DNA from 4 places in the Methylobacterium sp. OAE515 genome. Region 1 is predicted to be linked to each of the others. Evidence: predicted binding sites of a transcription regulator. Region 1 holds the regulator's gene; each other region holds the start of a gene.
The links. The regulator LexA, encoded in region 1, represses DNA repair genes until DNA is damaged. The targets are predictions, from matches to a motif close to TGTTCNNNNTGTGTTCNG.
Positions count from the first base shown of each region.

Region 2: a site for LexA is predicted at 3,928-3,945, ahead of ABIE45_RS01140 (DUF3072 domain-containing protein). Genes of this name have one in related genera too.
Region 3: a site for LexA is predicted at 3,130-3,147, ahead of ABIE45_RS00880 (UvrD-helicase domain-containing protein). Genes of this name have one in related genera too.
Region 4: a site for LexA is predicted at 4,412-4,429, ahead of dinB (DNA polymerase IV). Genes of this name have one in related genera too.

Region 1 covers NZ_JBGMUV010000001.1:4,532,591-4,539,825, reverse strand. Annotated here, with positions in the region: gene gltX (glutamate--tRNA ligase) at 1-1,311, opposite strand, end outside; gene ABIE45_RS22050 (ComEC/Rec2 family competence protein) at 1,485-3,767, shown strand; gene lexA (transcriptional repressor LexA) at 3,761-4,483, opposite strand; gene ABIE45_RS22040 (hypothetical protein) at 4,720-5,190, shown strand; gene ABIE45_RS22035 (hypothetical protein) at 5,209-5,424, opposite strand; gene ABIE45_RS22030 (divalent metal cation transporter) at 5,504-6,745, shown strand; gene fae (formaldehyde-activating enzyme) at 6,808-7,235, shown strand, end outside.
Region 2 covers NZ_JBGMUV010000001.1:230,986-238,220, reverse strand. Annotated here, with positions in the region: gene ABIE45_RS01160 (helix-turn-helix transcriptional regulator) at 1-866, opposite strand, end outside; gene ABIE45_RS01155 (transglycosylase SLT domain-containing protein) at 1,205-2,155, opposite strand; gene ABIE45_RS01150 (Cof-type HAD-IIB family hydrolase) at 2,377-3,198, opposite strand; gene ABIE45_RS01145 (gluconokinase) at 3,203-3,742, opposite strand; gene ABIE45_RS01140 (DUF3072 domain-containing protein) at 3,953-4,228, shown strand; gene ABIE45_RS01135 (hypothetical protein) at 4,413-4,661, shown strand; gene ABIE45_RS01130 (polysaccharide biosynthesis/export family protein) at 4,914-6,083, shown strand; gene ABIE45_RS01125 (branched-chain amino acid ABC transporter substrate-binding protein) at 6,233-7,235, shown strand, end outside.
Region 3 covers NZ_JBGMUV010000001.1:178,707-185,941, reverse strand. Annotated here, with positions in the region: gene ABIE45_RS00885 (PhoH family protein) at 1-183, opposite strand, end outside; gene ABIE45_RS00880 (UvrD-helicase domain-containing protein) at 747-3,119, opposite strand; gene ABIE45_RS00875 (AsmA-like C-terminal region-containing protein) at 3,556-7,002, shown strand; gene ABIE45_RS00870 (hypothetical protein) at 7,228-7,235, opposite strand, start outside.
Region 4 covers NZ_JBGMUV010000001.1:4,279,055-4,286,289, reverse strand. Annotated here, with positions in the region: gene ABIE45_RS20900 (hypothetical protein) at 209-439, opposite strand; gene ABIE45_RS20895 (succinate dehydrogenase assembly factor 2) at 465-761, opposite strand; gene ABIE45_RS20890 (quinone oxidoreductase) at 953-1,930, shown strand; gene pncA (bifunctional nicotinamidase/pyrazinamidase) at 1,942-2,568, shown strand; gene ABIE45_RS20880 (hypothetical protein) at 2,668-2,868, shown strand; gene ABIE45_RS20875 (hypothetical protein) at 2,931-3,155, opposite strand; gene dinB (DNA polymerase IV) at 3,306-4,388, opposite strand; gene rimO (30S ribosomal protein S12 methylthiotransferase RimO) at 4,647-5,987, opposite strand; gene pabB (aminodeoxychorismate synthase component I) at 6,360-7,235, shown strand, end outside.

The DNA.
Region 1 (7,235 bases):
CTGGGCCACCTGCCCGAGCTTGCAGCCGGCCTTCTCGGCGTACTGACGCACCGCGTCCTCGGTCGACGCCGCGCTCCACGCAGGCAGGGCCTCGAGCGCCGGGCGCACGCCGGCGAGCCGCGCGCGGCCCTCGTCGGTGAGGAGGGCGCGGGCCTTGTCGTCCAGCGCCAGGGGGCGCTGCGCGTACAGGTAATAGGCGCTGTCGAGGAGCTCGATCAGCGTCTTCGCCCGCTCCTTCAGCCCCGGCATGGCCTGGATGAGCTTGTCCTTGAGATCGGGCTGCAGCGGCGCCGACAGGCCGCGCTCGGCGCCGACATTCGGCAGGATGGTCTCGATCGCCGCCACGAGGTCGGAATCGGCACTGGTGCGGATGTAGAGGCCGTTGAGGTTGGCGAGCTTGGCGAAATCGAACCGCGCCGCGGAGCGCCCGACCGATCCGAGGCCGAAGGCCGCGATCATCTCGTCCGTCGAGAAGACTTCCTGGTCGCCGTGGCTCCAGCCCAGCCGCACGAGGTAGTTGCGCAGGGCCGCCGGCAGGTAGCCGAGATCGCGGTAGGCCTCGACGCCCAGTGCACCGTGGCGCTTCGAGAGCTTGGCCCCATCGGCCCCGTGGATCAGCGGGATATGGGCCATCCGGGGAATGTCCCAGCCGAGCGCCGAGAAGATCTGGCTCTGGCGGGCCGCGTTGGTGAGGTGGTCGTCGCCGCGGATGATCTGCGTGACGCCCATGTCGTGGTCATCGACCACGACGGCGAGCATGTAGGTCGGTGTCCCGTCCGAGCGCAGGAGGACGAGATCGTCGAGGTCCTTGTTGGCCCAGGTCACCCGGCCCTGGACGGCGTCCTCGACCACGGTCTCGCCCTCGACCGGCGCGCGCAGGCGGATCACCGGCTTCACCCCGGCGGGCGCCTCGGACGGGTCGCGGTCGCGCCAGCGGCCGTCATAGCGGGGCGCGCGGCCCTCCGCGCGGGCGGTCTCGCGCATCTGCGTGAGTTCCTCGGCGGTGGCGTAGCAATGATAGGCGCGGCCGGCGGCCAGCAGTTCCTCGGCGACGGCACGATGGCGCTCGGCGCGGGCGAACTGGAAGACCACGTCGCCGTCCCAGTCGAGGCCGAGCCACGTGAGTCCGTCGAGGATCGCGTCGATCGCGCCCTTGGTGGAGCGCTCCCGGTCAGTGTCCTCGATGCGCAGCAGCATCGTGCCGCCGGTGTGGCGGGCGTAGAGCCAGTTGAACAACGCCGTGCGGGCCCCGCCGATATGGAGGTAGCCGGTGGGCGAGGGGGCGAAGCGCGTGACGACGGCTGAGGACATCGGTCCGGTGTGTTCGGGGGCGGGTCGCGGAGCGGAGGCGGAGAGCGGCGAGGGCTCGACACGGCGCCCGTAGCACGAAGCACCGGCTGTAGCACGAGGCCGGCAGTGCGTTAAGAATCGTCGGAGGAATCGCTCGACCGTCCGCACAGGTCGCGCGGATCGGGGCGGCGGCAATGCGGCGGATCGGCGCGAGGGCAGCGGGGAGCGCGGTGGCGCTGCCGGGCCCGCGCGCCCTGGCCCGGCCGGCGATCGGTGCCTGGATCGCCGGGGGCCTCCGCCGGGAAGCCGAGCAGCGCCGCCTGTTCCCCTGGCTGGCGGTGGCCTTCGGCACCGGGATCCTGGTCTATTTCGCGGCCGTCGACGGCACGCCGGTCCTGGCCGCACCGCTGGCCGGGGCGGCGCTCGCGGTGGCGCCGATCCCGTTTCTCGGCGCGCGACCGGCGGCGCTGGCGCTCGCCCTCGCGGTGGCGGCCGGCTTTCTCGGCTTCGCGGCGGCAACCTGGCGGGTCTCGCAGGTGGCCGCCCCGATCCTCGCCCGGACCACGATCGGGCCGCTCACCGGGATGATCGAGGCCCTGGACGAGCGCGAGGTCGGAGCCCGGCTGATCGTCCGGGTCGAGACCTTCGCGGGCCTCGCGCCGGATCGGCGGCCCGCCCGCGTGCGGGTCTCGTTCCGCAAGGCGCCGGCCCTGCGGCCTGGAGATGTCATCACCGCCACCGCGCGTCTGCTGCCGCCGCCCGAAGCGGCCCGCCCTGGCGGCTACGACTTCGCCCGGGACGCCTATTTCCAGGGGATCGGCGCGGTGGGTTCGCTGCTCGGCGCGATCCGGATCGAGACGCCGTCGGTCGCACCGCCCCTGCGCCTCAGGCTCGCCGCCATGCTGGACGAGGCCCGCAATGCGCTCACCCGGCGGATCGCCCAGGCCGAGGGCGGCCAGGCGGGCGCGGTGGCGGCGGCCCTGGTGACCGGCAAGCGCGGCCTGATCGGCCCGGCGACCAACGACGCACTGCGCGCCGCCGGCATCTACCACGTGGTCTCGATCTCGGGGCTGCACATGGTGCTGGCCGCGGGCGTGGTGTTCTGGCTGGTGCGCGCGGCCCTGGCGCTGATCCCCCATTGCGCGCTGGTCTGGCCGATCAAGAAGATCGCGGCCGGCCTCGCGATGATCGGGGTCACTGCCTACTGTGCCTTCTCGGGCTGGGACATCGCCGCCGAGCGCTCGCTGATCATGACCCTGATCATGCTGGGCGCGATCCTGGTGGACCGGCCGGCCCTGTCGATGCGCAATCTCGCGCTCGCCGCGCTGATCGCTCTGGCCCGCGAGCCCGAGGGTCTGCTCGGCCCGAGCTTCCAGATGTCATTCGGCGCGGTGGCGGGGCTGATCGCCTGCGCGCGGCTGATCGACGGACGGCTGTTCGTGCGCCCCGGGGCGGGACGGATCGGGCGGATCGTCGGCACCGGCCTGTCGGCGGTCACCGGCACGCTGGCGACGACCCTGGTGGCGCAGATCGCCACCGCCCCCTTCGCCACCTACCATTTCCAGACAATCCAGCCGTTCGGGCTGATCGGCAATGCGCTGACGCTGCCTCTGGTCTCCCTGGTGGTGATGCCCTCCGCGGTGATCGGGATCCTCGCCTATCCGTTGGCCCTCGACCGGCCGATCTGGTGGCTCATGGGCCAGGCAGTCGGCGAGATGCTGGCGATCTCCGAATGGATCGCCGGGTTCGAGCGGGCAACGCTGGTGCTGCCGGCGTTCGGAACCGGGGCGCTGGGATTGCTCACGGCCGGGCTGCTGCTGGCGACGCTCCCGGTCTCGCGGCTGCGCTGGCTCGCCCTACCGCCGCTCCTGCTCGGCCTCGGCCTCGCGGCCCTGCCGGAGCGCTACGATCTCTACATCGACCGGCAGGGCGGAGGCGCCGCGGTGCGGGGTCCCGACGGGCGCCTTTCGGCGCTCGGACATCCCTCCGGCTTCGTCCTGGAACAATGGCTGAGGGCGGACGGCGATAACCGCACACCCGAGCAGCGGAGCCGCCCGTCCGCGGGCGGGCGCTGCGACCGGCTCGGCTGCACCGCGATCCTGCCGGACGGCCGGGCGGTCGCCCTGGTTCGCGACCGGCGCGCCTTCCCGGAGGATTGCGCCCGGGCCACCGTGCTGATCACGGGCCTTGCGGCGCCCCCGACCTGCACGGGCCCGCTCATCATCGACCGCCGCTTCCTCGCCAGCCACGGGGCCGTGGCCCTGCGCGCCGGACCGGACGGCTTCGCGATACAGGGCGCCCGGACCGATCAGCGGACGGTCCCCTGGCGGGCCCGCGCGGTGCCCGGCCCAGCCGCCGCTGCGCGGACCGGGACGGATCCTCCTGCGGACGCCTCCGGAGGGATGGCCGCGTCGGAGAGCGATCCGACAGGCGCCAACCCGGCTCCGGACGACGCGCCGGCCGCCCCGCTTCAGTAGCGGCGGACGAGGCTGACGAGCCGACCCTGGATCTGGACCCTGTCGGGACCGAGGACGCGGGTCTCGTAGGCCGGGTTGGCGGCTTCCAGGGCGATCGAGGAGCCGCGGCGGCGCAGGCGCTTGAGCGTCGCCTCCTCGTCGTCGATCAGGGCCACGATGATGTCGCCGGTGTTGGCGGTGTCCTGCTTGCGGATCACCACGAGGTCGCCGTCGAGGATGCCGGCCTCCACCATCGAGTCGCCGCGCACCTCCAGGGCGTAGTGCTCGCCGCCGGCCAGGAAGTCGGGCGAGAGGGTGATGGCGTGGCTCTGGTTCTGGATCGCCGAGACCGGTGTACCGGCCGCGATCCGGCCCATGACGGGGATCGACACGGCGCGGCCGGCCTCGTCGATCATGCGGGCATTGGCGGGCAGCGGCGGCTGCTTGGACTTGCCGCCCTCGACCACGCTCGGCGTGAAGCGGCGCGGCTCCGCCGGCGCCGCGGCAGCCGGGGACGTCAGGCTCTCGGGAATGCGGATCACCTCGATGGCCCGCGCCCGGTTCGGAAGGCGCCGCAGGAAGCCGCGCTCCTCCAGAGCCGTGATCAGACGATGGATGCCCGATTTCGACTTGAGATCGAGCGCATCCTTCATCTCGTCGAAGGAGGGGGGAACGCCGCATTCCTGCATGCGACTCTGGATGAATCGCAGGAGGTCCAGCTGCTTGCGCGTGAGCATCGAAGGGGGCCTCGCGGCTTGGCGGACCGCCTCGGGACGGTCTCGGAAACAAATCACGAACAGGTTAAACGTTCCGCAAGTGTTCCGCAAGCGTTATACGGCCACGCTTCTGCTGGCGCCGCGCTCCGAGGCAGAAACGAATTGACGGCGCAAGCGGAGCCGTTTCAATGCACCCACACGCCGCCGGACAGGGCGGCGGAGCCGGGGCGGGCTGAGATCGGGCTGGGATGACGAGGATGCGACGACCCGCGGCTCTGCTGCCTCCCGCCTTGACGGCCGTGACTCTGGCCTCCCTCGGTCTGGCGCTCGCGGGCTGCACCACGGGGTTCTCATACATCTCACGCAACTACGTCGCGCTCACCCCGCAGGTGGTCACGATCGGCTGCAAGGAGCCCTATGAGGTCTACGACAACCGGCAGCTGCGCCGGATGCTCATCGTCTCCAATGCTCTGCGTGAATATGCCGGCTGCAACCTGAGCGAGGTCCGGATCGATCCCGAGCCGGCGGCGACCCGGGTGAAGCGCTTCCGCACCGCCGCCCGCACCTATCTCGACGAGACCGTGCGGGAAGATTGCCGGATTACCGGCGAGACCGTGTTCGATCCGCTGAAGACCGAGTTCGCCTACGCGTGCGACGCGCCGATCGAGAAGCGGGGCACGGTGGTGCCGCGCCTTCCGGGTCGCAACCCGGGCCTCGGCCCGCGCTGATCCGTCGGCGGCGGGCTCTCAAACGCCCGGCTTCGGAAAAGTCCGTTCCGCCGCATCTCCGGCGGCGGCCAGCAGCGCGCGGGCAAAGGCCCGAGCCTCCGCCCGGTCGAGCACGATCGCGGCGGTGACCGGACCTCCACCCAGGTCGGACAGGGCGAGTTCCAGACGCACCCCATCGGGCACGGCGCTCGCCTGAAGGCTCCAGCCGGAGCTTCGATCCGCGCTCTCCACCATCTCACGTTACTCCCGCCTGCCCGGGAAAACGCCGCAGGCGCCCGCCGGAACCGGCCGTGCCCGGGCCTGTTCCCGAGCCGTGCCAAGCGCTTCCCTGCCTCGCCTGAACGCGTTCCTCAAGACCGCGGGCCCCGGACTCGTCGTGATGCTCGCCGACACGGATGTCGGCAGCCTGATCACGGCGGCCCAGAGCGGCGCACGCTGGGGCTACTCGCTGCTGCTCCTGCAGATCCTGCTGGTGCCGATTCTCTACGTCGTTCAGGAGCTGACGGTGCGGCTCGGCACCGCCACCGGCCGCGGCCACGGCGAGCTGATCCGGGCGCATTACGGGCCGGTCTGGGCCTGGATCTCCTACGGCGGCCTCGTGGTGGCCGGGATCGGCGCCATCGTGACGGAATTCTCAGGCATTGCCGGCATCGGCGACCTGTTCGGGGTGCCCCGGCTGGTGAGCCTCGGACTGCCAGCGATCCTGCTGCTCGCGCTGGTCTTTACCGGGAGCTACCGGCGGGTCGAGGTGGTGGCGATCGTCGTCGGCCTGTTCGAGCTGGTCTTCATCGGCCTCGCCATCGCGGCGCGGCCGAACGTGGCCGAGATCGTCGCCTCCTTCGGGCACATGCCGCTCGGGGACGGCCAGTACCGGGTACTGATCGCCGCCAATATCGGCGCGGTGATCATGCCGTGGATGATCTTCTACCAGCAATCGGCAATCGTCGACAAAGGTCTCGGCTGGGACCACGCCCGGAGTTCGCGGCTCGACACGCTCGTGGGTGCCGTGATCTCGCAATGCGTGATGGGGGCGATTCTGATCGCGGCGGCCGCCACGATCGGCAAGGCCGGCCAGGGCACGAAGGACGGACTCCAGACCGTCGGTGACCTCGCGAGCGCCTTCACGCCGGCCTTGGGGCCCTGGCTCGGGCAGGTGGTGTTCGGGGTCGGCATCACCGCGGCGGCCTTCGTGGCGCTCAATGTCGTGGCGCTGGCGCTGGCCTGGGGCTTCGGCGACGTGACGGGCAAGCCGCATTCCCTTGCGCAGTCGCCCCGGGAGGCGCCGGCCTTCTACGGCGCCTTCGCTCTCGTGGTCGCCGCGGGCGCCTTCGCCGTGCAGCTCGTGCCGAACCTCGTGGCGCTCAACATCGCCGTGGAGGTGATGAACGCCCTGCTCCTGCCCCTGGCGCTCGGCCTGCTGATCCTGCTCGCCACCCGGGCCTTGCCCGACGGACAGCGCGTGGCAGGGGCTTACAAGTGGGTGGTCTACATCATCTCCGGCGTGACGATCGCCTTCGCGCTGGTCGGCGTGCTCGACGGGGTCGGTCTGCTCTGAGGCGATTGACGCAAGCCCTCCGATGATGTCTCCCGCGGGCTCCGATCAGGTGGAGTTCGAACATGCAAGAGATCTGGTTCCGCACGGGCGAGGCCACGGTGCTGGCGGCCGAGGGCCAGTACACCGACGCCATGCCGGAGGTGCTGATCGGCTCGGTGCGCGGTCCCGTCGGCCAGGCCTTCGCCTCGATGATGGGGCAGGTCCAGGGCCACACGCGGATGTTCGTGGTCCGCGACCTCAACCAGCTCGTGCGCCCCGCCACGATGATGACCACCAAGGTCACGATCCACACGGCCGAATATGCCGAGCTCCTCGGCGGCGTGGTCCAGGCCGCCACTGGCGACGCGATCGTGGACTGCATCATCGAGGGCATCCTGCCGAAGGACGGGCTCGACGAGCTGTGCATGATCATCATGATCTGGCTCGATCAGCGCTGCGCCGAGGACGACAACCTCGACCAGAAGGACCTCTACCGGACCAACTACGAGGC
Region 2 (7,235 bases), 4.3 Mb from region 1:
GGGTGCTTGAACCGGGCCTCGATCGCCGCCGTCAGCCGGTCCAGCATCGTCTGGACCGGAATGTTGGAGGTGTCGACCGTGGCCGGCGCCCGCGCGTAGAGCGGCTCCCGGCTCGCCAGCACGGCGCGCAGTTCCTGCATCGCCGAGGCATGGTCGCCCGTCGTGGCGAGATGGCCCTGCTCGCGGACCCGGCTCATGTGCTCCTCGGGCCGGGCGCGCAGCCAGATCGTGTAGAAGGCCTGGAGCAGCAGGTCGTAGGTCAGCGGCTCGGCGACGATCCCGCCGCTGGTCGCCAGGATCAGCGGCCCGGGGTGCTCGGTCAGCCGGCGCAGGGCCGCCTGCTCCAGGCGCCGGTAGCCCTCCTGGCCGTAGATCGCGAAGATCTCCTGCACCGAGAGGGCGTTCTCGCGCTCGATCTCGGCGTTCAGCTCCACGAAGGTCCAGCCGAGGCGCTCGGCCGCAAGCTTGCCGAGGGTCGATTTGCCGGCGCCGCGCAGGCCGATCAGCGCCACCCGCGGGCGGTTGCTCGCCTCGGGCCGGTTGCCGCCGGACAGCGCCTCCTTGGCGGCGGCGATCTGGGCCGGGCTGGCCTGGCTGAGAAGGTCGCGTACCAGAGGCCAGTCGGGCAGGGCGTCGTTGCCGGTGATCAGGTCGTCCAGGCGCACGCCCATGGCGTTCGCCACCCGCCGCAGCAGGATGATCGAGACGTTGCCCTGGCCGCCTTCCAGCTGCGCGATGTAGCGCTCGGACAGGCCCGAGGTCTGCGATAGGACCTTGCGCGACAGCCCGCGCACGGTGCGCGCGTGCCGAACGCGGCGCCCGAGGTCCGTGAGAAAGAGAGATTCCTGTTCCAACACGCCGCTCATGGCGCAGTCCGCTTTCCTGCCAGCTCGAAAGCAGAGTCCGTGCCCTGCATACCTGCCGCTTCGCGATCCACCGCTTTCCACGATCCCGCAGGGCAGCAAGCTGCCCGAGCATCTGCGCGGAGACTGACGTATCCTGCCCTGAGGTCTGTGTTGCGCCGCCTGTGTCCGGCCGCTGCAACCGGGCGCCGATGCATACCGGGCCGGTCCAACCACGCTGCTGGCGTGTCGCCTATGTGTTGCGGAACGCCCCGATGGTCAAGCCTTGGGCATGATCCTTGTGTGGGCAGACGTCCGGCCAAGGCTGACTGCGGCCGGTCGAAGGCGGCTCCGCACCTCTGTCACTCGACCGGCAGGGCCACGGCCTCGCGCACGGCCACGCTGGCCGGCGCGCGCCGCGGCGTGGCGGCGGCCAGCGTCTGAAGCGACGGACGACGCGGCGGCAGCGGCACTTCGACCGCCTCGGTGGCCGGGGCGGCCTCCGCCTGCGGCTGCGGAGACAGGCGTAACTCCGCGATCTCGGCGGAACGCGCATCCGCCACGGCGACGGCGCTGGCGAGGCCCGCGGGCCGGCGCGGCGGGAGCGGGACCTCCACGGCCTGGACTGCGCCGCTCTGGTCCGCCGTTGCCGGGGACGGGGCCGCGGCGGCCGCGGACGGCTCGACGGACAGGCTCGCGAGCTGGACCGTCGCCCCGTCGAGACCGGCCGGGCGGCGCGGCGGCAGGGGCACCTCGACCCGCTCGCTCGGCACCTCCGCCACCATGGCGGCGCTCGGCGCGTAGGCCAGGGCGGACGCGGCCGGGCCGGCGGTGCGGTCGGCCGCGCCGCCGCCGAACAGGCTCGCCAGGGCGCTGGCCGAAGCCGCCACGGGGGCGACCACCGAGGCGACCTCGGTGGAGATGCCCTGGCGCTTGGCGGCGTAATAATAGCCGCGGTTGTAGTACTGGTAGGCTTGGCTGACGTTCCCTTGGGCGGTGCGGTAGGCGCCCGCCAGATAGGCCACGCCGTAGCGCAGGTTGGTCGCCGGATCGAAGAGCCCGGCGGCGTCGCCCGTGTAGCCGAGGCTGCGCGCGGTCGCGTGCTTGATCTGCATGAGCCCGAGCGCGCTGCCGCCCTTGGCTTTCGGGTTGTAGTTGCTCTCGCGCTTCACCACCGCGTGGACGAAGCTCGCCGGAACCCCGTTCGCCTTGGCCTGCTGCTCGATCAGCGCGTCGATGTTGTCGCGCGCGCCCTGCCCGAAGGCGACGGCGGGCACGACCGCGATGGCGGCGGCCAAGAGAAGGCGATGCATGCCGAGACCCGGATCTGCTTGTTCTGTGGCTAAGCTAGGTCGCGGGCAAATGAGGCCGGAAAGCGGCCTCGGTTCGGCAGCCTGTGGGCGACGGCTGCGTCGGGCGCGGTCGCGCCCGGATCTGTGCTTCGCCGGCAACAGCCGCACGGCCTTCCGGCTGCCGGCGGCGTTATCCACAGATTGGTGCGGACGGGTTCGGGCGCCGACCAAGCCGGCGCGCGTCAGGGCAGGATGAAACGCGCCACGCCGTGGGCGAAGCCGTCCGCGTCGTTGCTGTCCGTGACGGCCTGCGCGGCCGCCTGCACGGCCGCCTCGGCGTTGCCCATCGCCACCGAGAAGCCGCTGCGGGCGAACATCGGCCGATCGTTGCCGGCGTCCCCGAAGGTGGCGATCCGTTCGGGCGGAATGCCGAGATGCGCGCTCATCCAGGTCACGAACCGGCCCTTGTCGAGGTGGGGCGGCGTGACGTCGAGATAATAGGCCTGCGAGCGATGCACCGTGGCCCGGTCGGCCAGGGCCGCCCCGATCTGCGCCTCGCAGGCAGCGAGGTGGGCGTGGTCGCGGCTCACGCCGACGATCTTGGAGGCGGCGCCCATGAGCATGCCGAGGTCGGCCACGACGCGCGGCTCCGCGCCGATCGTGCGGCGTTCCAGATCCGTATAGGGGCCGTCCGGATCGCGCAGGCACCAGGCGCCTTCGGCGAAGACCCAGACATCGAGCCCGGCGGCCAGGAGCTGATCGAGCGCGGCCCGGGCAGCGGGTTCCGGAATGAGGCGCTCCTCGATGGACGACAGGTCGGGCCGCACCACGCTTGCGCCGTTGAACGCCCCCATCGGAAGGTCGAGACCGAGCTGGGCGACCAGATCCCGGAGCCCGATCGGTGGCCGCGCCGAGGCGATGCTGAAGCCGATCCCGGCCGCGCGCAGCCGGCCCACGGCCGCGACCGTGGCGGCGGTCAGGCGCTTGTCGCCGGTCACCAGCGTGCCGTCGACGTCCGAGATCACCAGGGCGATCCCGGCGGCTTTGGCGGGCTCCGATCCCATCGATTCACTCTGCTCCGGTCTCGGCGCGCGCTTCGGCCGCGAGCTGTGCCACGACGCGGTCCGCGATCCGCTCGGGCGGCTCGGTGATCCCGACCGTGATCGGGTGCTCGTCCGGACCCGGAGGCTCGAGCGTGGCGAACTGGCTGTCCAGAAGGCGGGGCGACATGAAATGCCCCTGGCGCGCGACGAGGCGGCCGGCGATCAGGGCCTTGTCGCCGTCGAGGAAGACGACACGCACCCGAGGGTTCCCGCCGGTGAGAACGTCCCGGTAGGCCCGCCGCAGGGCGGAGCAGACCACAACGCCCGATTCCCCTGCCTCCAGCCGATGCCGGATCCAGACCGCGATCCGGGCGAGCCAGGGCGCGCGATCCTCGTCGTCCAGGGCGTGCCCCGCGCGCATCTTCGCCACGTGCTCGGGGGTGTGGAAGCTGTCGCCATCGACAAAGATCCAGCCGAGCTTCTCGGCAATCAGGACGGCGACGGTGCTCTTGCCCGAACCCGAGACGCCCATGAGCACGAGGACCTGCGCGGCGGAGGTCGCCATCGCCGCATCATGCGTCGTCCTCGTCTGCGGATTCATCAGGACCACCGCGGCTCCAAGGCGCTCTGGGCACCGTGAGGTTCATCAATAGGACGAGGAGCGGGGAAGGAAAGATCGCCGCATCGATCCGAGCATCGTGCGGTGGGCCTGGAACCACCCGACAGACCATGCGTTCCCATCTGCGAAGACGGAACATTTCAGGAACATAGATCCATGGCCAACACTGCCGGGAAGTCAGCGTCGAAGTCCGATCAGAAGGCCGCAGCGGCTTCGGACAATCCCAAAACCGATCCCAAGGACAGCTCGAACCAGATCAAGGATCCGGACCAGTGGACCACTGGCGGCGAGCCGATGACCGGCGCTCAGGCGTCCTATCTCAAGACGCTGTCGGAGGAGGCCAAGGCGCCCGAGGCGTTCGACCCGGAGCTCGATAAGGCTGAGGCCTCCAAGCGGATCGATGATCTCCGCCACAAGGCCGGTCACGCCTGACCAGCCGGCGGGCGCGTCCGCGTGATCGGGCGCGCCCTGGCGGAAGCCAAGTCCTGTTTAAGCCTGTTTGATAACGCTGTGTCGCGCATTCCATTAAGTCGGCGGCAAGTGCAGGAACGCTAGACATGATACCGGGCTGAGCGGTCGCCTCCGTGGCACCGCTCAGCGAGAGGGCGTTTCGACCATGGACGAGCCGAGTTGCGGCAGGACGGGGGCGGGCACCCCGCTGGTCCGTATCCTAGCCGGCCTCGCAGGTCGGACGATCGCCGAAGGAACACGATTCAGGCGGGATGCTCGCGGATCGACGGCGCTGGAATATGCGCTGATCGGCTTCTTGGTGTTCGTCGTCGCAGTCGGAAGCATCCGATTTTACGTGTCGCGACTGAATACGGTCTACGACCGGATCAACACGGCCGTCACGCAGGGCAACTGAGCGCTGCCGCGCGCGGGGTCGAGCCGGGCGACGCCGATCCGCCCGGTTTGCAGGCGGCTATTTTCAGAACCCGATAGTGCTGTCACGCCGCCGCAAGCGGTGTTTTCCCCTGCTTGCCCTGAAAAAGCTGTGCTTAGCGAGGATGAATCCGCGGGCTCGACCGTCGCGGGTGCAGTGTGGCCCACCCGCTACGGACACCCAGGCCGCCTTGGGCTAGGCACGGGCTCGGCAATACCGATGGGCAACATCTGGATGCGCACACTTCCCCTCGCCCTGCTCGCCGCGACGGCGATGTCGGGCTGCACGTACCTGCCCGCGGCGGGTCCGACGGCGAGCGCGATCCAGGCGGGAGCGGAGGTGGCGACCGCCGACGGCGGGCTGCTGGCGCGCTACGAGATCATCGACGTCACGCCGAGCGTGGTCGAGGCTCTGCGCGGCCGGCCGCTGGACAGCCTGCTCGCCTCGTTCGGCGATCACCGCCCCTCGACCGAGCCGGTCATCGGCATTGGCGACATGGTCTCGGTCTCAGTCTGGGAAGCCGGCTCCGGCGGCCTGTTCTCCGGGCCGCTGGTCGCCGACCGGTTCTCGGCCGGCTCCAAGTCCGCCCTGATCCCCGAGCAGCCGGTCGGGCGCGACGGCGCCATCTCGGTGCCCTATGCCGGCCGCATCAAGGTCGCCGGCCGCCGCACCCAGGACGTGCAGGCGCTGATCGAGACCGAACTCGCCGGCAAAGCCATCCAGCCGCAGGTGCTGGTCTCGGTCACCCGGCCGATCAGCCAGGCCGTGACCGTCACCGGCGAGGGCGCGTCCGGCGCCCGCCTGCCGCTCTCGGGCCACGGCGACCGCATCCTCGACGTCATCGCCGCCGCCGGCGGCAACCGCGCGCCGGTCAACGAGACCTTCGTGCGGCTGTCGCGCGGGCCGGTCACCGCCACGGTGCCGCTGACCACGGTGGTGTCCAACCCCAAGGAGAACATCTACCTGCGGCCCAACGACGTGCTCACGCTGGTGCGCGATCCGCAGACCTTCATCGCGGTCGGCGCGCTCGGCAACAGCACCGAGCTGCCGTTCCAGGCCGACGGCATCACCCTGGCGCAGGCGCTCGCCAAGGCGCGCGGCCTGTCGGACTTCGCCGCCGACCCGGCCGGCACGTTCATCTTCCGCTTCGAACCCGCCAGCGTCGTGCGCCGGCTCAGCCCGGGCTCGCGGCTGCTCGGCACGCCGCTCGTGCCGGTGGTCTACCGGATCGACATGCGCGACCCCAACAGCCTGTTCGTCTCCCAGGCGTTCCGGATGCGCAACCGCGACCTCATCTACGTCTCGAACGCGCCGTTCACCGAGGTCTCCAAGGTGCTCTCCGCCTTCAGCAGCGCCACCGGGCCGCTCTCCTCGGTCGCGACCGCTTACTACTACGCGAAGTAACGCACGGCCCGCCCCCGGGGCGCGACGGAAAAAAATCGCGTTTCCCGCTATCCTCGCGTATGGGCTTCGGGTGCGGTGCGGGAAAGGTGTGGCCATTGCACTCCGCTTCGCCCGTGGCTGCCGCACGCAAGGATGCCTAGAAGAGGCCGATGAAGATCGGACGCGTCGTCCCCGCAGGTGGGCCGTTCCGGCCCGCGCTGATCTCCCTGAGCCTGTGTGTTGCGCTCCTGTCCGCCGCCCCGGCGGCGGCCGACATCGTGATCGGCGTGGCGGTTCCGCGCTCGGGACCCTACGTGGCGGTCGGAGAGCAGGTACTGCGCGGGGTCGAGGCCGCGGCCCGGGACGCGAACGCCATGGGCGGCCTCGACGGCCAGCCCGTGACCCTCGACGTCCAGGACGACGCCTGCGACTCGAACACCGCGACGGCGGTGGCCAACCATTTCGTGCGCTCCGACGTGCGCCTCGTCGTGGGCCATGTCTGCTCCAACGCCTCGATCGCGGCCTCCGACATCTACGCCCAGAACGGCGTCGTGATGATCACCGCCGCCTCGGTGGCGGCGCGGCTCACCGACCGGGGATTGCCGACCGTCTTCCGCGTCTGCGGGCGCGATGACGACCAAGCCCGGCTGTCGGCGGCCGTCCTGGCCGAGCGCTTTCGGGACCGGAAGATCGCGCTGATCCAGGACCCGACCCCGGCATCCCGCACCCTCGCGGCCGCCACCAAGGACAATCTCAACCGCATCGGCGTCAACGAGGCGCTGTCGCTGTCCTTCTCCCCCAGCGACGCCGACGATGCCGCCTTGGCGGATCGCCTCAAGGCTGCGGGGATCGAGGTGGTCTATTACGGCGGCGATGCCACCGAGATGGGCCGCTTGGTGAAGGTTGCCGCCGACCGGGGCTTTCGCCCGCAATGGTTCGGCACCTCAGCGATCGCCACGCCGGACTTCGCCAAGATCGCCGGGCCGGCCAGCAACGGCGTGCTGATGACCTTCTACCTCGACCCGAGCCGGCAGCCTGCCGCGGCGAGCGTGGTGAAGGCGTTCAAGGCCGAGGGCGTCGATCCGACCGGCTCGACGATCTACGGCTACGCGGCCATGCAGGCGCTGGTCGCGGCCGGCAACTTCGCCCATTCCGCCACGCCGCGGGCCGTCG
Region 3 (7,235 bases), 4.4 Mb from region 1:
GCCGGTGCCGGCCGGCCCCAGGACGATGACCTGCGGGGAGCGGGCAAGGGCGTCGAGATACTCGGCTTGCCGCTCGGTGAGCGGTTGGATCGGAGCGAGGTTGCGTTCTTCGTCGAAGCGTGTGCGATGAATGCGGGACGTGCGGTCTTCAACCAGTTCAAGTCGTGCGCGGCGTCTCTTCATGGATGTACACTCCAACGGGACTTGCCAACCTGGATCTGTTTCTGAACTGCCGTTTACCTGCTTGCTCCCGGTTCTACTCGTTTGCGGACTTAATACCGGCCCTAGACCGAAGGTTCCGCCCCGCGTTCGTCAGCCTGTGGAGAGCGTCACGACATGCCGTACGCGGCCGAATACGCGATGCAACTGCCGCACCAGCGCGCTTCGCGCCCGACGATTGCGCGCCGGGTGTGACCAAGGGGTGACGGTGCGGGGCGGGGCTTCGAAGATGCCGCGCGGCTGGCGCGGATGCATCAGGGTGGGCCGGAGCGATGCCGCCTCCGCGCGTCGACCGCACGAGCAGAGCGGAGAAAGCCAGCGGTGCCACGCTGGTGCATCTCCCGCCGCCCTGGGTCGCCGCGCAGCGCGCGCGATGCCGGGATGGATTGCGGGAACGGAAAGCCTCGACCGGATGCCGTACGGGACGGAGTGGCGTGGCATCCGGCACGATCGCGGATCCTCCCCGCCCGCAGGGGCGAAGCCGGCCGACCCTGCTGCCCTGAAACGTCCGGGCTTGGTCGGCGGGACTAGCTCGATCCAGCCTGGATAAAGCTGTCGAGGACCATCTTCCGGCCGGCCTTGTCGAAGTCAACGGTCAGCTTATTGCCATCCACGCCGGCGATCGTTCCGGGGCCGAACTTGGTGTGGAACACGCGCTGGCCCATCTCGAACGCCGACGGCGCGCCCGTCGATTTGGCGATGAGCTCGCCCTCGATCTGGCGCGGACCGCCCGAAAAGCCGCCAGACCGGCCGCCCGGCGCGGAGCCGAAGCCGCGGCCGCCCTGCGGCGCCGTGTTGGCCTGCGCCCGCTGCCAGCCGGGTGTGCCGTAGCTCGACCCGAACGGCGTCGGGTTGCGGTCGAACCGCGAGGCTCCGGCCGAGAAATGGGCGGGCGCCTCGACCACGTCGACCGCCGTCTCGGGCAATTCGTCGATGAACCGGGACGGGATGGTCGAGGACCACAGCCCGTGGATGCGCCGGTTCACCGCGAAGGACAGCTTCGCCCGCTTGCGCGCCCGGGTGAGACCGACATGGGCGAGGCGCCGCTCCTCCTCGAGGCCGGCCCGGCCGCTCTCGTCGAGCGCCCGCTGGCTGGGGAACAGGCCGTCCTCCCAACCGGGCAGGAACACGGTGTCGAATTCGAGCCCCTTGGCGGCATGGAGCGTCATCAGCGAGACGCGCTCGGCGCCCTCGGTCTCGGAGGCTTCCATCACCAGGGAGACGTGCTCGAGGAAGGCCGCCATGTCGGGGAACTCCTCCATCGAGCGGACGAATTCCTTCAGGTTCTCCAGGCGCCCGGCGGCATCCGCCGAGCGGTCCTTCTGCCACATCTCGGTGTAGCCGGATTCCTCCAGAATCATCTGCGCCACCTCGCTGTGCGGCTGCGACTCCACCAGCCGCGCCCAGCGGGAGAAGCTCTCGGTCAGCGCCCGCAGGGTCGAGCGGACCCGGGGCTTCAACTCGTCGGTCTCGCACAGGCGCTCCGCGGCGATCCGCAGTGGCAGCCGGTTGGCCCGGCCATAGGTGTGGAGCTGCTGCAGGGTCGCGTCGCCGAGGCCGCGCTTGGGCGTGTTGACGATGCGCTCGAAGGCGAGGTCGTCGCTGACATTCATGGTGGCGCGCAGATAGGCCAGGGCGTCGCGGATCTCGGCGCGCTCGTAGAAGCGGGGGCCGCCGATCACCCGGTAGGGCAGGCCGAGCTGGACGAAGCGGTCCTCGATCTCGCGCATCTGCGCGGAGATCCGCACCAGCACGGCGATCTCCGACAGGGGGTGCTGCTTCGCCTGAAGGGATTCGATCGACTCGGCGAGCATCCGCGCCTCCTCCTCGGAATCCCAGGCGCCGGTCACGGTGACGCGCTCGCCCGGCTCGTCGTCGGTGCGCAGGGTCTTGCCGAGGCGGCTCTCGTTCTTGGCGATGAGACCCGAGGCAGCCGCCAGGATGTGGCCGGTGGAGCGGTAATTGCGCTCCAGCCGCACCACCACGGCGCCGGGGAAGTCGTGCTCGAAGCGCAGGATGTTGTCGACCTCGGCGCCGCGCCAGCCGTAGATCGACTGGTCGTCGTCGCCCACGCAGGCGATGTTCTTGCGGCTCTGCGCGAGCAGGCGCAGCCACAGGTACTGGGCGACGTTGGTGTCCTGGTACTCGTCCACCAGGATGTAGCGGAAGCGGTCCTGATAGTTGGCGAGCACGTCGGGATTTTCCCGCCAGAGCTTGAGGCACAGGAGCAGAAGATCGCCGAAATCGACGGCGTTCAGCGTCGCGAGCCGGGCCTGATAGGCGGTGTAGAGCGTGCCGCCCTTGCCGAACGCGAAAGAGGCGGCTTCGCCCGGGGGCACCTGCTCCGGCCCGAGGCCGCGGTTCTTCCAGCCGTCGATGGCGTGGGACAGGGCGCGGGCCGGCCAGCGCTTCTCGTCGACGTTCTGATCGGCGATCACCTGCTTCATCAGCCGGAGCTGGTCGTCGGTGCCGAGGATGGTGAAGTCGGATTTCAGCCCGACCAGCTCCGCATGGCGGCGCAGGATCTTGGTGCCGATCGCGTGGAAGGTGCCGAGCCAGGGCATGCCCTCGCCGGCGGGGCCGATCAGCGCACCGATCCGGTGCTTCATCTCCCGGGCGGCCTTGTTGGTGAAGGTCACCGCCAGGATATCGAAGGGTCGGGCACGGTTGGTGGCGATCAGGTGGGCGATGCGGGTGGTCAGCACCCGGGTCTTGCCGGTGCCGGCGCCGGCCAGCACCAGGACCGGGCCCTCCGTGGTCTCGACGGCGCGGCGCTGCTCGGGGTTGAGGCCTTCGAGGTAGGCGGCGGCGTCGCGGCGGAGCGCGCCCATGGCGCGGGCGGCGATGGAGGAGGCGGGAGCGCCGTCCCCGGCGGGCTGCGCGTGCGGGCGGTTCTGCATCCCGCATCCCTGGACCAAATCGCGAACGGCGTCGAGGTGGTTCGCGCGCGATGGGGATAGCCAAGGCCGGCGTGCGCGGGGCGAACACCCGGGTAAACGCACCTTGGATCGTCGTCTCGCCACCGCCCCACGACAGCACGCCGTCATTTCGGGGCCGCGAAGCGGAGCCCGGAATCCAGATCCGCCGCGCCACGGGAACCACGCGCGACGCTGCGCGGACAGCGGCTGCAAATTGCCCGCCTGCTGTGTTCCCGTGCGAGTCCAGGCACCCCGGAGCGACGGGGGTCTGACGGCGCGGCAGCCGGGCCGGCATCGCCGCTGGCGCCCGCGGGGACTTATCGTGCTATGGCCGTGGCGACTGACTCGCGGGGGCAGGCGGGGCGCGGCGGCACGATGAGGCCGCGGCCCCGCGCAGAGATGGTGCGGAACGGGACCATTGCGTGATCTTCTGACCGCGCTGGCGGGCGCCGTCATCCTGGTTCTCGTGGCGGCGCTTGCCGTCCCCCCCTTCGTTGATTGGCAGGCCCATCGTGCGCTGGTCGAGCGGGCGATCACCCGGTCCATCGGTGTCCCGGCCCGGACCGACGGCCGGATCGAGGTCCGCCTGCTGCCGTCGCCCCGGCTGCGCGTCGACCGGCTGCATCTGGGAGCCGACGCGGACCGGCCCACGCTCGACGCCCGGTTCGTCAAGGCCGAGATCGCCCTGGCGCCCCTCCTGAAGGGCGAGTTCCGCTTCACCGAGACCCGGATCGGCCGGGCGGAGATCAAGCTCCCGCTCGCCGGACCCGACGCCCTGAAGCTGCCGACCGATTTCGGCGAGGCCCTGCGCGCGCGCGACTTCGCGATCGAGGCCCTGCACGTCCAGCAGTTCCTCGTCACCACGCAGGTGCCGGCCACCGGCCGGACCGACCAGCTCTACGTCCAGGACCTGACCCTCCAGGCGCCGGCCCTGGTCGGGCCCTGGCGCGTGGAGGGAACGAGCGGCGGCATCCCGTTCCGCGCCGTCAGCGGCACGCCGGGGCCCGACGGGCGGCTCGCCGTGAAGATCTCGGGCGGCGGCGACGCGCATCCACGGTTCGAGGCGGATGCACGCTTCGGCCTCGTCCCGGCGGAATCCGGCCGCGCCGTCTCGGTCGAGGCCGAGGGCTCCGCCCGCCTCGTGGTCGGACCGCCGACCCAGGCCGCCGGCGCCTACCTGCCGTTCTCCATCGGTGGGGCCTTCAAGGCCCGCGGCACCCAGGTGCGGTTCGAGAACGTCGATCTCGCGATCGATCCGGGCGGCCGCGCCCTGCGGCTCAACGGGACCGGCCGTCTCGACCTGCGCCAGTGGCGCGCCGGCCTGAACCTGGAGAGCCGCCGCCTCGACCTCGACGCGTTCCTGGCCACGCCCGAGGGCCAGAGCCTGATCGCCCGCGGCCTGCCGAGCTGGGCCGGGGGCCTGCCGGCCATGCTCGACCTCGATCTCGCGGTCGGCAGCGCCGTGGTGGGCGGCGAGGAATGGTCGAACCTCGCGCTCACCGGCACCCTGGAGCGTGCGGGCGGCCTGCTGCTGCGCCGCCTCGCGGTGACCGGACCGGCGGACTCGAGCGTCAGCGTGAGCGGGCAGGTCGAGACCGCGCCGTTCCGCCTGACCGGCCCGGTGGTGCTGAGCGCGCCGGATTCCGAGGCGCTCGGCCGCTACCTGCGCCGCCTCGGCCTGGACGGTCCCCTGACCGTGCTCCTCGACGGACGCCGGATCGAGGCTGCCGCCGACGTGTCCGCCGACGCGGCGAGCCTGTCCCTGCGCAACCTCCGGCTCGGCCTCGGGCCGGCACGGATCACCGGCAATGCCCGCTACACCGCCGCGGAGACCGGAACGCGCGGGCGGTTCGAGGCGCAGATCCGCGCGAGCGGCATCGACATCGCCGGCCTCCCGCCCGTCGGGACGGCGCTGGGGAGTCTGCGCGATCTCGACTTGGCTCTGACCCTGGAGGCGCGGGACGTCCGCTTCGGGGCGGCGGGCTCTGGAAACGGCACCATCGCGGCGCGCATCCAGTCGGACGGCGCGGGCCTCGCGGTCGACAGTCTCGACGTGACCGACCTCGCGGGCGCGAGCGCCGCGCTCTCCGGCCGGATCAGCGCGGACGGGACCGGCCGCGTCTCGGGGCGCCTGAAGGCCCCGGTGGCGGCGCCGCTGCTCGGCCTGCTCGAACGGGTCTGGGTCGGCGAGATCCGCCTGCTGCCCGCCTTCCTGCGGGACGCGCCCCTCGATCTCGCCGTCGCCCTCGACCGGGAGGGCGGCGCTTCCGAGGCCCTGCGCACCCAGGCGAAGGGCAATGCCGGCGGCGGCACCCTCGACCTGATCCTGGCGAGCCGCGGGACGCGGATCGAGGGCGGCACCGCCACTCTGACGACCCCGCGCGCCGGCCTGTGGTTCGGGCGGACCGACATCGCCGGCCTCCAGCGTCCCGCCGAACTGCACCTCAAGGCCGAGCGACCGGGCGCCGACACCCTCGCCCTCACCATCGACGGAACCGTGGCGGGCATCCGGATAGCGACCGGCCGGCCGCTCCAGATCGGGGCCGACGCCGTACCCGTCGGCGGCGAGGTCCGGGCCGACACGGCCGATCTCGCCCCGTTCCTGACGCTCGCCGGGGCCACGCGCCTCCAGCCGGGCGCCTGGCCGGCGGACCTGGCCGTCACCCTGTCGCGGGACGGGAGCGACAGCGTCGCCGCCCTCACGGGCAAGGTCGCGGGCTCGGGCGTGACCGGTACGCTGATGCGGGCGCCCGGCGGGGCCCTACGCGGCCGTCTCGGCCTGGACCGCCTGTCGCTGCCGCAGCTCGCCGCTGCGCTGCTGCTTCCGACGGAGGCGAGCGGCCGGTTCGCGCCGCCGCCGCCGCACCCGTCCGCCGCCCTCGACGCGCGCATCGCCAGCCTGGAGCTCGGGCGCGGCCTCGTGGCGACCGAGGCCTCCTTCGCTCTCGGGCTGACCGACACGAGCCTGACCCTGCAGGACCTCACGGCCAAGCTCGCCGGGGGACGGATCGCGGGCTCGGCCACGATCGCCCGGCTCGGGGCGGCCGCCGCGATCACCGGCGAGGGCAAGATTGACGCGGCCGCGATCCCGGCGCTCGCCGGGGGCAGCCCGCTCGGCGGCCGCCTGAGCGCCGACCTGCGCGTCTCCACCACGGCGGAGACGCTGACGGGCCTCGGCGAGGGTCTCTCGGGCAGCGGCACGCTCACCCTTCAGGACCTGAGCGTGCCCGAGGCCGATCCCGCCGGGCTCGGACGGGCCCTGGCGCGGGCGGCCGAGATCGACGACCCCCTGCGCAAGGGCCGGCTCCAGGCCCTGGTCTCCGAGGAACTCGCGAAAGGCGGCGCGCAGGCACGCGGCCCCGCCCGCGCCGCGGCCACCATCGTCGGCGGCGTGCTGCGGGCCGGCCCCCTCGACATCGATTTCGGACCCACGCGCTGGACCGGCACGGTCGGCTACGACCTGCGTGCCGGCCGACTCGACGCCCGCGGCACGCTCGCCGGCGGCCCGGTGCCCCGGGGCTGGAATGCCGGCCCGCCGGCCGTCCAGCTCGGGCTGACGGGGCCGCTCGGCGCGCCCGAACGGACCCTCGATGTCGGCGCGCTGTCGAATGGGCTCGCCGCCTTCGTGCTGCAGCGCGAACTGGAGACGATCGAGCTGTCCGAGGCCGACCAGGTGGAGCGGCAGCGGCGCCGCGCCCGGATCGAGATGGACCGGGCCCGCGCCGCGGCTTTGAAGGCTGCTGCCGACAAAGCCGCGGCCGAGAAGGCCGCCGCCGAGCGCGCCGCCGCCGAGGAGGCCACCCAGCGGGGCCGAGCGCAGGGCGAAGGGCAGGGGGCCGCACCCGCCGAGGCGCAGCATCCGTAATCGCTCAGGGGATTCGCCCACTGGGCCGACGACACCCACGCAGCTGCTGTGTGAACTCAGAGACCGGTGCGGGAGAGGCAGCCCGCATAGCATCCTGTCTGGCCGGCCAGTGGCTGCCGTCGTGCCCAGGATTCGCACGGACAGTTGATCCGACGTCCGGGTATGCCGCGGGCGCACCCGACAAGGACAGCGCCGGAGCGCACCCCGGACCGGTTCCCCATCCCCTCAGGCGA
Region 4 (7,235 bases), 250 kb from region 1:
CGGCCCTGCGCCGATGTGCGGCCGATCGTCGGTCAGGGCGTCGGTCAAGGAACGCGGATCCCCTCTCCCGTGCGCGAGAGAGACAGGGTGAGGGGCGTGCCCGATCCGGAGATGGCGGATCCCTCACCCCAACCCTCTCCCGCACGGGAGAGGGGCGTGTCGCGCCGCGTCGGAGGCCGGAGCATGAGGATCTCCGGGCCCGCGCCCCTCAGGCGTCCGGCCCGACGATCTCCGCCAGTGCCGCCTCGACCCGGCCGCGGAAGAAATCCGCGTTGGGCATGGGCTCGGTCATCGCGGCGGCCCGGGCCGTGGCCTGCCGCAGGATCTCGGCGCGCAGAGCCGGATCGGAGCGCTCCATCATCTCCAGCATGATCCGCACCACCAGCTCGGTGGCGATCGACCGGGCCGGATGATCGTAATTGGGCTTCGGCTCGTCCATCGGGGGCTCTCTCAGGCGGGCTCTCTCAGGAATGGATCGGCGCGTCGTGCCGGTGGAACGCGCGCACGCGCTGCCAGACCGACGTGTCGTAGTTCGAGGGCGTCTCGACCTCGCCGGTGAGCCACTTGAACAGGTCGCGGTCGGGGACCTCGATCAGCGCCTCGAACTGGTCGAGCTCCGCCTCCGACAGCTCGCCGATCGCGGCGTCGGCGAAGCGGCCCATGATCAGGTCCATCTCGCGGATGCCCCGGTGCCAGGCGCGGTAGAGGAGGCGACGGCGGCGCGGATCGAGGTCGGCGCTCGTGCGGGTGGTGCCGGACATGGATCTCGGACCTCGGCTCGAACAAGGGGTAGGCGCTAGATAGGCCCCCGCGGCGACGGATCCAGAACGGGGCCGCGACCGGGCGAGTTACAACTGGAGGGCGAGACGGCAAAAAGAAATTGCCTCCGCCGAGCGCTCCGTTATCTCGGGCTGCAACGCCCCCGGACGGGGCGGCGAGCGGGAGTCCAACGATGCCGAAGGCGATCCGGGTCTACGAGTATGGCGGCCCCGAGGTAATGCGCTTCGAGGACGTGCCCCTGGCCGAGCCCGGCCCCGGGCAGATCCGGGTCAAGCAGGCGGCCATCGGCGTCAACTTCATCGACATCTACTTCCGCACCGGCGCCTACAAGTCCCCGCACATGCCCTACACCCCCGGCAAGGAGGGCGCCGGCACCGTCACGGCGGTGGGCGAGGGCGTCAGCCAGTTCAAGCCCGGCGACCGGGTCGCCTACGGCTCGGTGGCGGATGGCTGCTACGCCGAGGAGCCGGTGATCCCGGCCTCCGCGGCCGTGCCGATCCCCGACGGCGTCGACGAGACGACCGCCGCCGCCATGATGCTCAAGGGCCTGACCGTCGAGTACCTGCTGCACCGGACCTACGCGGTGAAGCCCGGCGACACGATCCTGTGGCAGGCGGCCGCCGGCGGCGTCGGCCTGATCGCCTGCCAGTGGGCCAAGCACCTCGGCGCCACGGTGATCGGCACCGCCGGCAGCCCCGAGAAGGCAGAACTCGCCAAGCAGAACGGCTGCGACCACGTCATCCTCTACCGCGAGGAGGATGTCGCCAAGCGCGTGCGCGAGATCACCGGCGGCAAGGGCGTCCCGGTGGTCTATGACGGCGTCGGCCAGGCGACTCTGATGGGCTCGCTGGACAGCCTCGCACCGCTCGGCCTGCTGGCGAGCTTCGGCTCGGCCTCCGGGGCGATCACCGGGCTCGACCTCGGCCTGCTGGCCCCGCGCGGCTCGCTCTACGTGACCCGCCCGACGCTCGCGACCTTCTCGTCGAACCGCGCCACGCTGGAAGAGGCGGCCGCCCGCCTGTTCAAGGTGGTCCGCGACGGCGCGGTGAAGATCGCCGTCAACGCCACCTACCCGCTGGCCGAGGCGCAGCAGGTCCACCGCGACCTCGCGGGCCGGGAGACCACCGGCTCGATCGTGATGCTGCCCTGAGGCCCGCAACCGTGATGCCCGGCAACGCCGACCTGCTCCTCGTCGTCGACGTGCAGGTCGACTTCCTGCCGGGCGGGGCGCTCCCCGTGCCGGAGGGCGACGCGGTGATCGGCCCGATCAACGCGCTCCAGCACCGCTTCCGGCACGTGGTGCTGATGCAGGACTGGCATCCCCCGGACCACGTCTCCTTCGCCGAGACCCATCCGGGGCGGGCCCCGTTCGAGACGGTGATGCTGCCCTACGGACCGCAGGTGCTGTGGCCGCGCCACTGCGTCCAGGGCAGCCCGGGCGCCGCCTTCGCGCCGGGTCTCGCCACCGACCGGGCGAGTCTGGTGGTGCGCAAGGGGCTCGATCCCCGGGTCGACAGCTACTCGGCCTTCCTGGAGGCCGACCGGTCGACCCGCACCGGGCTCGCCGGGGCGCTTAGGGAGCGCGGCATCACCCGCATCGCCGTGTGCGGCCTCGCCACCGATTTCTGCGTCGCCTGGAGCGCGCTCGATGCCCGCGACGCGGGCTTCGACGTCCTCGTGGTGGAGGATGCCGTGCGCGGGATCGACGTGGACGGATCCCTCGCGCAGGCCTGGGCGCGGATGGAGGCGGCGGGCGTGCGCCGCATCGGGACGGCCGCGATCGGCTGAGGACGTGCGGGGACCGGGAGGCGAACCGCCGCACGGGGCGCGGGTGACCGTCTCCGCCCCGGTGCGTTGGCCCGACATCAGCATCCGACAGGAGCCTGCATGTCGTCCAAGCATCTGAAGACCGAGACCCCGACCGACGCCGACCTCAAGGGCAATCCCGGGATCGGCACCTCGAAGGGCATGAGCGGCGCCGATCCTGCCGATCTGCAGGCGGATTCGACCTTCGAGGGCGACGTGGACAACGAGACCAAGGTCGATGGCGGCATCGACCCCGACCACCGGCCGCGCAAGAACGCGTGACTAAGAACGTGTGACCAAGAACGCGTGATGGGATCCCCGGGCCCGTGCGGCCCGGGTCGATCTCAGCGGCTGCGCGCCGGCGCCTTCGGCCGCTGCGGCGCGGGAGCTGCGGGCCTGGCACTCGGGCCGCCGGCCGGGACGAAGATCTGGGCCGGGCTCGCGGTGTAGCCGCGCAGCTGAGCCGCGTTGGCGGCTCCGAAAGCGGATGTGCCGTCCGCGTGGGCGGCGCCCGCCGCGCAGACCGGGAGAAGCACGGCGGCCAGGGCCAGAAGGGCGTGCTTCGACATCGGCAGGGTCCTTGTGTTCGCACGGGCCCGGACAACCCCGATCCGTGCCGGATCGCTCCGCTCTGGGACAGATCTCGCCTGCCCGACGTGCGGAACCGCACAGGCGCAGTGCCGCGCATGACGGAGCGGCCGCTTGCGCCGGAGGCCGTGTCAGACCGCCAGCCCGAGTTGCTGCGGCCCGTCGGGCTCGTCCTGAGCGAAGCCCGACAGCGATACCCCAATCAGCCGCGCGCTGCGCCGCAGGGGGAACAGGCCGGCGAGTAGGTCGAGGCCGATCCGCTCCAGATTGGTCCGGTCGGCCACGGGAACGGTGAGCGATTTCGCCCGGGTGACCTGGGCGAAATCCGAAAATTTCAGCTTCAGGGTCACGGTCCGGGCGCGCATGCCCTTGGCGTCGGCCCCGGTCCAGACCTTGTCGAACAGCGGCGCCAGCCGGGCGGCCAGAACCTCGAAGGCGGCTGTGTCCTCCGAGAAGGTGGTCTCCGCGCCGATCGACTTGCGCACCCGGTGGGCGCGGACCGGCCGCGCGTCGATCCCGCGGGCGACGGCGTAATAGTAGGCGCCCGCCGATCCGAAGGTCTCGAGCAGGCGCTCTGGCGACCAAGCGCGGAGATCGGCCCCGGTCTCGATCCCGAGCCGCTTCATCTTCGCCTCGGTGACCGGGCCGACCCCGTGGAACCGGCCGATCGGCAGTTCCGCCACGAAATCCGGTCCCATGGCGGGGGTGATGACGAACAGGGCGTTCGGCTTCCGGTGGTCGGACGCCACCTTGGCGAGGAACTTGTTGTACGAGACCCCCGCCGAGGCGATGAGCCCGGTGCGTTCCAGGATCTCGGCCCGGATCGCCTTCGCCACGGCCGTGGCGGTCGGGAGCCCCAGAAGGTTTTCGGTGACGTCGAGATAGGCCTCGTCCAGGGCCACCGGCTCGATGATTGGCGTGTGCCGGGCGAAGACCGCCCGGATCTCCTCAGAGATCGCCCGGTAGACTTCGAAGCGCGGTTTCACGAACAGCAGATCCGGGCAGAGCCGGCGGGCGGTGGCCGACGGCATGGCCGAGCGGACGCCGAACTTCCGGGCCTCGTAGCTCGCCGCCGCTACCACGCCGCGCTCCCGCGAGCCGCCCACGGCCAGCGGCAGGCCGCGCAAGGACGGGTCGTCGCGCTGCTCCACGGAGGCGTAGAACGCGTCCATGTCGATGTGGATGATTTTTCGGAGCGCGACCTCCGGATCCATCGCCGCCTCGGAGATACGCCGTGGGTTCCTGCTCTGTTCCGAGAAAGCGCGGTGGGCCGGCGGGGTCAAGCCGCGCTGGACGTGGCGTCAACAGAGATATCCCACCCGCGCCCTCATCCTGAGGTGCCCGCGTCAGCGGGCCTCGAAGGAGGGCTCCAGGAATCGCCGTGCCTTCTGGAGACCTCCTTCGAGGCCTCCGCTGCGCTCCGGCACCTCAGGATGAGGGCGCGGCTTGAAAAGTCGCTACGGCGCGCCGCCTCAGGCCACGCTGCCGTAGAGGTCGTAGGCCTCGGCCCGGTCGATCTTCACCGTGACGATGTCGCCGACCCGCACCGGGCGCCGGAAGGCGGCGTGGACAGTGCCGTCGATCTCCGGCGCGTCGGCCTTGGACCGGCCCCGCGCAACCCCGCCCTCGACGGAATCGACGATGATGGGCAGCCGCTTGCCGACCTTGGCCCGCTGGAGCCGCAGCGCGATCCCGTTCTGCGTCTCCATGAACCGGCGCTTGCGCTCGGCCTTGACCTCCGGCGGCACGTGGTCGCCCAGCACGTTGGCGGTGGCGCCCGCCACCGGCTCGTACTCGAAGCAGCCGACCCGATCGAGCTTGGCCTCCTGCAGCCAGGCCAGCAATTCCTCGAACTCGGCCTCGGTCTCGCCGGGGAAGCCGACGATGAAGGTCGAGCGGATCGCGAGGTCCGGGCAGATCTGCCGCCAGCTCCGGATCCGGTCGAGCTGGCGTTCCTGGTTGCCGGGGCGGCGCATGCGCTTGAGCACCGAGGGGCTCGCGTGCTGGAGCGGCATGTCGAGGTAGGGGAGCACCTTGCCCTCGGCCATCAGCGGGATGACCTCGTCCACGTGCGGATAGGGGTAGACGTAGTGCAGCCGCACCCAGGCCCCGAGCTCGCCGAGCTCCTTGGTGAGGTCGTAGAACTTCGCCCGGACCTGACGGTCCTGCCACGGGCTCTCACTGTAGCGGATATCGACGCCGTAGGCGCTAGTGTCCTGGCTGACCACCAGCAGCTCCTTCACGCCGGCTTTGACCAGTTTTTCCGCCTCGCGCAGCACGTCGGCGGCGGGGCGGCTGACGAGGTTCCCGCGTAGGGACGGGATGATGCAGAAGCTGCAGCGGTTGCTGCACCCCTCCGAGATCTTCAGGTAGGCGTAGTGGCGCGGGGTGAGCTTGATTCCCTGCGGCGGCACGAGGTCGAGGAACGGGTCGTGGGCCGGCGGCACCGCCTCGTGGACGGCCGCCACCACCGACTCGTAGGCCTGGGGGCCAGTCACCGCCAGGAGGTCGGGATACTTCTCGCGGATCTCCTCCGGCTGCGCGCCCATGCAGCCGGTGACGATGACCCGGCCGTTCTCCGCCATGGCCTCGCCGATCGCCGAGAGCGATTCCGCCTTGGCCGAATCGAGGAAGCCGCAGGTGTTGACGATCACCACGTCGGCGCCGTCGTGCCGGCGGGCCAGCTCGTAACCCTCGGCGCGCAGATGGGTCAGGATCCGCTCGGAATCGACCAGCGCCTTCGGGCAGCCCAGCGAGACGAAGGAGATCTTGGGGGCCGAGGCCTTGGGGGCAGGTATGGCGGTGGCGGTCATGGGCGCATTCGACGGGTCGGACACCGCCCGCGCGCGTGGCCTGTGGGACAGTCACACGGAACGCGAGGACGAGAATTCGGGATGGGTCTCCTATAGCGATTCCCGCCGGCCTGCGCGAGACCGGCCGCCGCAGGGGTGCCCGGCCCCGCGCGCGAGGCTGACTGTCGCCGGCAAACTTGGCTGTTGGGCAAGTCTTTACCGGCCGATCCTGACACCACACATCAAGAAGCGGCGGCGCCGGCCGGCGCCGAGGACCGAGGCCGTGCGCGCCGCGCGGCGGTGCCTGCGTGGAACTGCCGCTTCCCCCGCGGCATCGCCTGTGCGACGGCAGCGTGCGCGCGGCCTCCAAGGACATCAGCCCCGAACCCGGTCATGTGGACCCGAGAGATCCCCCTTATCGATCCCGTCGCGGCGGCGGCCCGGCTGCGGGCCCTGCCGGGGCTCGCCTTCCTCGACAGCGCCATGCGGCACGATCCGCTCGGGCGCCATTCGATCGTCGCCGCCGAGCCGTTCGCGCGCTTCCGGTTCCGCGACGGACGCGCGACCCTGGATGGCCGCCCGGTGCCGGGCGGGCCCTTCGCGGCCCTGCGGGCCTGCCTCGCGCCCTACCGGATCGCGCCCGGTCCTGACGAACCGTTCCCGGGCGGCGCTATCGGCTATCTCGCCTACGATCTCGGCGCGCAGCTGGAGCGGGTCACGGTGCCGGCCCGACGGGCAGGGCTCACCGACGACATCGCCTTCAATCTCTACGACACGGCCCTGGTCATCGACCACGCCGCCGGCACCGCCCGGCTGGTCGCCACCGGCTTCCCCGAGCGCGAGCCCGCCGCCCGGCAGGCCCGCGCCGAGGCGCAGCTCGCCCGCTTCGCCGACCTGCTCGGCGCCGCGGCGGCCCCGGCCCCGCGGTCCGAACCCGCCGAAAAGCTCACGTGGCGTTCCAATTTCGACCGTCAAACCTATGAAAACGCTGTCGAAAAGGTGCGCGCCTATATCCGGGCCGGCGACATCTACCAGGCCAACATCGCCCAGCGTTTCTCGGCGGACCTACCGGCCGGCTTCGACCCATTCGCGCTCTATCGCCGCCTGCGCGAGACCAATCCCGCGACCTTCGGTGCCTATCTAGAGCTGGAGGGACTGACGGTGGCGTCCTCCTCGCCCGAGCGCTTCATCCGGCTGGATGGCCGGCACGTGGAGACGCGCCCGATCAAGGGCACCGCCCGCCGCCTCGACGATCCCGCGGCCGACCGG